DNA from 2 places in the Streptomyces sp. NPDC052043 genome. Region 2 is predicted to be linked to the other one. Evidence: riboswitches for the same ligand, from Rfam matches in the RefSeq annotation. Region 2 holds a riboswitch; the other holds the start of a gene.
The links. Region 2 has a riboswitch for ZMP and ZTP ahead of ACIHCX_RS11005 (bifunctional 5,10-methylenetetrahydrofolate dehydrogenase/5,10-methenyltetrahydrofolate cyclohydrolase). Riboswitches for the same ligand answer to the same signal wherever they lie in the genome.

Region 1: it holds a riboswitch for ZMP and ZTP, as region 2 does, so the genes downstream of both, ACIHCX_RS11345 (glycine hydroxymethyltransferase) here and ACIHCX_RS11005 (bifunctional 5,10-methylenetetrahydrofolate dehydrogenase/5,10-methenyltetrahydrofolate cyclohydrolase) in region 2, are expected to answer to the same signal.

Annotation. Positions count from the first base shown of each region.
Region 1 is NZ_JBIUBT010000004.1:20,870-25,073, reverse strand. It holds gene ACIHCX_RS11355 (hypothetical protein) at 1-162, shown strand, start outside; gene ACIHCX_RS11350 (hypothetical protein) at 240-887, shown strand; gene ACIHCX_RS11345 (glycine hydroxymethyltransferase) at 954-2,408, opposite strand; ZMP/ZTP riboswitch at 2,439-2,527, opposite strand; gene rocD (ornithine--oxo-acid transaminase) at 2,641-3,846, shown strand; gene ACIHCX_RS11335 (hypothetical protein) at 3,900-4,204, shown strand, end outside.
Region 2 is NZ_JBIUBT010000003.1:660,903-665,106, forward strand. It holds gene ACIHCX_RS10995 (GTP-binding protein) at 1-275, shown strand, start outside; gene ACIHCX_RS11000 (glycosyltransferase) at 349-1,578, opposite strand; gene ACIHCX_RS11005 (bifunctional 5,10-methylenetetrahydrofolate dehydrogenase/5,10-methenyltetrahydrofolate cyclohydrolase) at 1,718-2,566, opposite strand; ZMP/ZTP riboswitch at 2,589-2,674, opposite strand; gene ACIHCX_RS11010 (S-(hydroxymethyl)mycothiol dehydrogenase) at 3,104-4,189, shown strand; gene ACIHCX_RS11015 (MBL fold metallo-hydrolase) at 4,189-4,204, shown strand, end outside.

The DNA of each region.
Region 1 (4,204 bases), on a different contig from region 2:
TCCGCTGAGGACGGCGGCACCGACTGGTGGTGGGCGATACCGGGAGCGGCGGCCGGGGCGGTGCTCGCGCTGGTACTGCGGCGCTTCGTGCCGAGGCTTCCGCTCGACCGCCTGCGGCGGGAGCGGGACCCGGGCCCCCGGCAGGAACTGCGGGACGTGTAGGACGCGTGCGCGGGACGAGAGGGGACGGCCGGGTGGAACCGCGCGGCAGGCGTACGGCGTCGCGGCTCACCGCCCTGCTGCTGACAGCGGTGGCGGCAGCGCTTCTGTCAGGGGTGCCGGTGGTCGCCGCAGCCGCCGGGGCGGACGGACAGCCGCGCACCCCCGATGTGGCGCTGCTCGTCGCGGGCGGTTCGGGGCGGACGACGGTCCTGCACTCCGGGGAGCCCGGCTTCGCCCTGCTCCAGAAGCTGCTGAGGCCGGCGTACACGGGGACGGAGCCGGTACCGGACGCCTGGGCGGAGGGCAGGTATCCGGCAGTGCGGATGACCGTGGTGTGGGGGCTGACGGGCGTCGGCGGGTGGCCGCAGACGAACAGACCGCCGGGAGGAGACGTGGCCGTCGAACGGCAGGACCAGCTGATCGTGGCGGAGGACGGCACCCCGTGGGTCCGCTCGGATCCGGCGCCGGATGTCGCGGACGACGACATCCGCTGGCACCGGGCACCGCAGGGCACCTACGACCGGCTGGCCGGCTCGGGGCTGCTGGGTCAGGCGCTGGACCCGCCGCCCGCCACGGCCGGGCATGGTCGGAGTGCTCCCTTGTGGTGGGCGGCCGGCGGGCTGGCCGCCGGGGCCGGCGGCATGTTGCTGCTGTGCCGCACGGCGGCCCGGCATGGCGCCGGACCGCCGAGGGAGGAACGACGACAGGAGCTGATCGACTTGTGAGTCCAGTGCCCCTGTGAGTCCAGTGACCCTGTCCGTCCTGTGACCGTGGGTCCCGGACGGGACGGGTCAGCCGAGGTCGATCTCCGGGTAGAGGGGGAAGCCCGCCACCAGGTCCGTGGCCCGGTGCGAGATCTCGTCCGCGATCTTCGGGTCGAGAACGTGCTGGGCCTTGGAGGGGGTGCCCTTGCCGGTGACGCCGGGCTCGGTGGCCGTCAGGACACGGTCGATCAGGCCGGCGACCTCGTCCATCTCGGCGGTGCCCAGACCACGGGTGGTCAGCGCGGGGGTGCCGATGCGGATGCCGGAGGTGTACCAGGCGCCGTTGGGGTCGGCCGGGATCGCGTTGCGGTTGGTGACGATGCCGGAGGCGAGCAGGGCGGCCTCGGCCTGACGGCCGGTGAGGCCGTAGGAGGAGGCGACGTCGATCAGGTTGAGGTGGTTGTCGGTGCCGCCGGTGACGAGGGTGGCGCCGCGGCGCGTCAGGCCCTCGGCGAGGGCGCGGGAGTTGTCGACGATGCGCTGGGCGTAGCCCTGGAAGGAGGGCTGCCGGGCCTCGGCCAGGGCGACGGCCTTGGCGGCCATGACGTGCGGGAGGGGGCCGCCGAGGACCATCGGGCAGCCCCGGTCGACCTGGTCCTTGAGGGAGTCGTCGCACAGGACCATGCCGCCGCGCGGGCCGCGCAGGGACTTGTGGGTGGTGGTGGTGACGATCTGGGCGTGCGGGACCGGGTCGAAGTCGCCGGTGAGGACCTTGCCGGCGACCAGGCCCGCGAAGTGGGCCATGTCGACCATGAGCGTGGCGCCGACCTCGTCGGCGATCTCGCGCATGATCCGGAAGTTCACCAGGCGCGGGTAGGCGGAGTAGCCGGCGACGATGATCAGCGGCTTGAACTCACGGGCAGAGGCGCGCAGGGCGTCGTAGTCGAGGAGGCCGCTGGCCGGGTCGGTGCCGTAGGAGCGCTGGTCGAACATCTTTCCGGAGATGTTCGGGCGGAAGCCGTGGGTGAGGTGCCCGCCGGCGTCCAGGGACATGCCGAGCATGCGCTGGTTGCCGAAGGCCTGGCGCAGTTCGGCCCAGTCCGCCTCGGAGAGGTCGTTGACCTGGCGGACCCCGGCCTTCTCCAGGGCGGGGGCCTCCACGCGCTGGGCGAGCACGGCCCAGAAGGCGACGAGGTTGGCGTCGATGCCGGAGTGCGGCTGGACGTAGGCGTGGCGGGCGCCGAAGAGTTCCCTGGCGTGCTCGGCGGCCAGCGACTCGACGGTGTCGACGTTGCGGCAGCCGGCGTAGAAGCGGCGGCCGATGGTGCCCTCGGCGTACTTGTCGCTGAACCAGTTGCCCATGGCCAGCAGGGTGGCCGGGGAGGCGTAGTTCTCCGAGGCGATCAGCTTGAGCATCTCGCGCTGGTCGGCGACCTCCTGGCCGATGGCGTCGGCCACGCGCGGCTCGACGGCGCGGATCACGTCGAGGGCGGCACGGAAGGCGGTGGACTCGTTGGACAGGGGCGCGGTGTTCTCAGGCATCGGGACCTCCGGACGTGGCATCGGCGTTCACGTTACGGCCCAGGCGCACGGCACACTTTCGGCTCGGGCCGCTCCCCGATGGTCGGTCCCATCCCAGCGCGCCAGTCACGGCCCGCCGTCAGCCTACCGGGCGCACCCCACGGCGCAGTTCCCCCGTCCGCCATGCGAGCGAGGATAGGAAGGAGGACAACCTCCCCTCCCCGGGAGGCGCCCCTCGTCCTCGGGAGCCGCCGTGACCGCCACGGAAGACCTCATCGCCGCCGCCGACGCCCACAGCGCACACACCTACCACCCGCTGCCCGTGGTGATCGCCACGGCGGAGGGCGCGTGGATGACGGACGTGGAGGGCCGCCGGTACCTCGATCTGCTGGCCGGTTACTCGGCGCTGAACTTCGGGCACCGCAACCGGCGGCTGATCGAGGCGGCCGAGGCGCAGATGGAGCGGGTGACACTGACCTCGCGGGCCTTCCACCACGACCGGTTCGCGGAGTTCTGCGAACGGCTGGCCCAGCTGTGCGGCATGGAGTCCGTACTGCCGATGAACACGGGCGCGGAGGCGGTGGAGACGGCCGTGAAGACGGCCCGGAAGTGGGGGTACCGGGTCAAGGGCGTGCCCGCGGAGATGGCGAAGATCGTGGTCGCGGGCAACAACTTCCACGGCCGCACGACGACGATCATCAGCTTCTCCACCGACCCGGTGACCAGGGCGGACTTCGGGCCGTACACGCCGGGCTTCGAGATCGTGCCGTACGGGGACCTGACGGCGATGCGGTCGGCGATGACGGAGAACACGGTCGCCGTGCTGCTGGAGCCGATCCAGGGCGAGGCGGGGGTCCTGGTGCCGCCGGCCGGTTATCTGCCGGCCGTGCGGGAGCTGACCCGGCAGCGGAACGTGCTGTTCGTCGCCGACGAGATCCAGTCGGGGCTCGGGCGCACCGGCCGAACCTTCGCGTGCGAGCACGAGGGGGTGGTACCGGATGTGTACGTGCTCGGGAAGGCGCTGGGCGGCGGGATCCTGCCGGTGTCGGCGGTGGTGTCCTCGCGCGAGGTGCTGGGCGTGTTCCGGCCGGGCGAGCACGGGTCGACGTTCGGCGGGAACCCGCTGGCGTGCGCGGTGGCGCTGGAGGTGATCGCGATGCTGCGCTCGGGCGAGTTCCAGGCGCGGGCCGCGGAGCTGGGCGAGCATCTGCACCGCGAGCTGGGGCAGCTGACCGGGACGGGCCGGGTGCGGGCGGTGCGCGGCCGCGGGCTGTGGGCGGGCGTGGACGTGGACCGGTCGCTGGGGACCGGGCGGGAGATCGCCCGGAAGCTGATGGACCGGGGCGTCCTGGTGAAGGACACCCACACCTCGACGATCCGGATCGCCCCGCCGCTGGTGATCGGCAGGGAGGACCTGGACTGGGGGCTGGCCCGGCTGCGGGCGGTGCTCGGCGTGTAGCGGGTGACAGTCCTCTGCCCGGAGTCCCCTAGAGTCGCCTCGTGGTCTTCGGAATGGTGTGCGCCCTCGGCGCGGCGGTGTGTTTCGGCGCGGCGACGGTGCTTCAGGCCGTCGCCGCACGCGCCGCGGCCGACAGCGGCGGGGGCGGGGAGGCGGCGCTGCTGCTGCGGGCGGTGCGGCAGTGGCGGTATCTGGCGGGCCTGGGCCTGGACGGCCTCGGGTTCCTGTTCCAGATCGCGGCCCTGCGCTCGCTGCCGATCTACGTGGTCGGCGCGGCCCTCGCCGCCAGTCTCGCGGTGACGGCGGTGACCGCGTCCCGGCTGCTGCGGGTGCGGCTGAGCACGGTGGAGTGGTCGGC
Region 2 (4,204 bases):
TGCTGCCGGTGCTGTCCGCACTGCGGGCCGTGCCGCGGACGACGGTCACCCGTGGATCCGTGTGCCTCCTGGAGGGCGGCGTCCCGGCCGCCCGGGTCCACGCGCTGGAGCAGCGGCTGCCGGGGCTGACCCGCGGCGAGGGCGACCTGGAGAGCGCCTTCGACCACTACGCCCCGGTCACGGGCGACACGGTCCCCGAACGCCCCCGCACCGACCACAACCCACTGGACCGCAAGGAGTACCTGCTCAACCTGACCTGCCGGGTGGGCCGCTGACCCGGCCGCCGCGGGCCGGCGGAGCCGCCGCCGGCCCGCGGGTGTCCGGTCGGCGGCGGCCCGGAGGCGGTGCTCAGCGGGCGAGTTGTTCGACCGCGCCCAGTACCGGCGCCAGGCCGTTCTCCGCGCGGATGCGGGTGCCGAGGGCTCGCGCCCGTTCGCGGTGCCCGTAGTCTCGGGTGGCCCGGATCAGGGCCGCGGCGAGGCGGTCCGCGGTGAGGCCGCGCAGCGGGACCGCGCAGGGTGCCACGCCGAGACCGACGAGGCGATCGGCCCAGAAGCCCTCGTCGAACTGCACGGGCACGGGCACCGCGGGGACACCGGCCCGCAGCCCGGCCGCGGTCGTGCCCGCCCCGGCGTGATGCACCACGCCCGCCAGCCGCGGGAACAGCGCCGCGTGCGGTACCTCGCCGATGGTCAGCATGTCCTCGCCGGACGCCTCAAGACCGGCCCAGCCCCGCTGGACCACACCGCGCAGCCCGGCTCGGCGCAGCGCGCGCACGATGGTGTCGCTGAACCGCCCGGGGTCGGGCACGGTGGCACTGCCCAGCCCCACGTAGACCGGTGGGGGCCCCGAGTCGAGGAAGTCCCACAGGCCGTCGGGGAGCTGTGTGTAACGGTCGTACGGCCACCAGTACCCGCACACCTGGAGCGCACCGCGCCAGTCGCGGGGCCTGGGCACCACGAGCGGGCTGAAGCCGTGGTACACCGGCCGGTACGGTCCCCGGCGGCCGAGCCACCCGGTGCCCGCGCGGGCGGGCGGCAGCCCCAGCCGGGCTCGCACGGCGGGTACGGCCGCCGAGAAGATCCGTTCCACGGCCAGGTTCACGCCGTGCCCGGCGAGGCGGTTCGCGGCCGCCCCCCAGTGTCCGCCGCCCAGCAGCGGAGGGGCGAACTCCCTTGTGGGGGAGAGGGGTTGGAGATGGGCGCCCAGGCTGGGCAGGTTCAGCCCCTCGGCGATGGCGTGCCCGACCGGCCCGAGCGAGCCGGCGAGCACCAGTACGTCGCTCTTCTCGGCCGCCGTGATCAGGTCGTCCGTCATCCGGCCGATGGCCGCCCGCACCAGCCCCACGGCGCGGAGCACCTTGCCCGCGCCGGTCGCGCTGCGGTGCAGCCCCCGGCCGCGCGAGGACTCCAGCTCGGCCCGCGGGTCCACCGGCAGTGGGTGGAAGCCGAGGCCCGAGCCCGCGACCAGCGGTTCGAAGCATGCGTGCGTGACCAGGGTGACCTCGTGACCGGCGAGAGCCAGGCCGTGTCCCAGTCCGGTGAAGGGGGCCACGTCGCCCCGGGATCCCGCCGTCATGATCGTTACGCGCACGACGGTCAGTATGGCCGCGCGGCCGCCCCCCGCCCGTGAACGACCCGACGGGTGTCGGCGCCGTCACCCTCTGCTCGGGTCCCGCCGCGGGCCGGGGGCGAGGGCACCAGCCGGCACGCGCCGGTCACACGCCGAGCTGCCGGGCGGCGGCCGTCACGGTCTGCTCCAGCAGCGTGGCGATCGTCATCGGGCCCACACCACCGGGCACCGGGGTGATCAGCGAGGCCCGCCGCACGGCGGAGTCGAAGTCGACGTCGCCGACGTTGCCCGGGTTGTAGCCCGCGTCGATCACCACGGCACCCGGCTTGACGTCCTCGCCGCGGATGAGCCGGGGCCGGCCCACGGCGGCGACCACGATGTCCGCCTCGCGCACGGCGGCCGCCAGGTCGGAGGTCCGCGAGTGGCAGTACGTCACCGTCGCGTCCCGCGCGAGCAGCAGCATCCCCACCGGCTTGCCGAGGATCGCGCTGCGGCCCACCACCACGGCGCGGCGCCCGCCGAGCTCGACGTCGTACGCGTCGAGCAGCCGCAGGATGCCGCCGGGGGTGCAGGACACGAACCCCGGCAGACCGAAGCTCATCGCCGCGAACGAGGCGCAGGTGACTCCGTCGACGTCCTTCTCGGGCGCGATCGCCTCGAACGCGGCCCGCTCGTCGATGTGCTCGCCGACGGGATGCTGGAGCAGGATGCCGTGCACGGCGGGATCCCCGGACAGCGAGCGCAGCGTGCCGACCAGCTCCTCGGTGGTGGTCGCGGCCGGAAGCACCACGCGGCGGGAGTCGATGCCGGCCTTGCGGCAGCGGTTCTGCTTCATCCGCACATAGGTGACGGAGGCGGGGTCCTCACCGACCAGCACGGTCGCCAGACAGGGCGCCGTACCGGTGCGCTCGGTGAGGGCGGCGGCCTTCTGCGCGGTCTGCTCGACGACACGGCGGGCGAGCGCGGTGCCGTCCATCGGACGGGCCTGGGACATGGTCCACTCCTGGGCGTTCGAGGGAAATCGCCCAGGCGCGCGGCTCACGACTCTGCGTGGGCCGCTCCCCGGTGGTGCTCCACCTCAGCGCCAGTCACGGCCCCGCCTCACCCTAACCGACCCGGCCCGCCGCGGTCGCGTGCCGTGCGCGCCGCACGACGAACTGCTGCATCCGGTGCGGCGTGTCGCGGGGTGCGAACGCGGTCCGGGCGTTGCGCCCGACGGGTGAGCGCGGCCCGCGGACCGTGCCCGGGCCGGCCCGGACGGCGTTGCCGAGGGCATGACCCGCACTCGACGCCCGGCCGCCGCCCTCGGACGCGCCGTCTCGGTCACGGGCCCGACCGCGCTGCCCGCGGGCGCCTCGTCCGCCGGCGGGTTCCAGCCCCTCCGGCCCACCGCCGGGGCGGCCGGGCGCCCACGCCCCGCCACCCCGCCCGTCCACCCATCCGCGCAGATCAGGGGCCCCTCGGTCCCCTTGCCGATCAGTCGGACGTAGGGTCGGGGGACGTACACCGCTCGATGGAAGGGACCACCACCATGGCGCAGGAAGTGCGCGGCGTGATCGCACCCGGAAAGAACGAACCGGTGCGGGTCGAGACGATCGTCGTGCCGGACCCCGGGCCGGGAGAGGCCGTCGTACGGATCCAGGCCTGCGGCGTCTGCCACACCGACCTGCACTACAAGCAGGGCGGAATCAACGACGAGTTCCCGTTCCTGCTCGGCCACGAGGCCGCGGGCGTCGTGGAGTCGGTCGGCGACGACGTCACCGACGTCGCGCCCGGCGACTTCGTGATCCTCAACTGGCGAGCCGTGTGCGGCAAGTGCCGCGCCTGCCTGCGCGGGCGGCCCTGGTACTGCTTCGACACCCACAACGCCCGTCAGCGGATGACCCTGACCGACGGCACCGAACTCTCCCCGGCGCTCGGGATCGGCGCCTTCGCCGAGAAGACCCTGGTGGCGGCCGGTCAGTGCACCAAGGTCGACCCGTCGGTCTCCCCGGCGGTGGCCGGGCTGCTGGGCTGCGGCGTGATGGCCGGCATCGGCGCGGCCATCAACACCGGCAACGTCGGCCGCGGCGACTCCGTCGCCGTCATCGGCTGCGGCGGCGTCGGCGACGCGGCGATCGCCGGGGCGTACCTGGCGGGCGCGGCGAAGGTCATCGCCGTCGACATCGACGACCGCAAGCTGGAGACCGCCCGCACCATGGGCGCCACGCACACGGTCAACTCCAAGGAGAACGACGCCGTCGAGGCCATCCGCGAGCTGACCGGCGGCTTCGGCGCCGACGTCGTCATCGACGCGGTCGGCCGCCCCGAGACGTACCAGCAGGCCTTCTACGCCCGCGACCTGGCCGGCACGGTCGTCCTGGTCGGCGTGCCGACCCCGGAGATGAAGCTGGAACTGCCGCTGCTGGACGTCTTCGGACGCGGCGGCGCGCTGAAGTCGAGCTGGTACGGCGACTGCCTGCCCTCCCGGGACTTCCCGATGCTCATCGACCTGCATCTGCAAGGGCGCCTGCCGCTGGACAAGTTCGTCACCGAGACCATCCAACTGGACGAGGTGGAGAAGGCGTTCGAGCGGATGCACCACGGCGACGTGCTGCGCTCGGTGGTGGTGCTCTGATGGCCGCCCGCATCG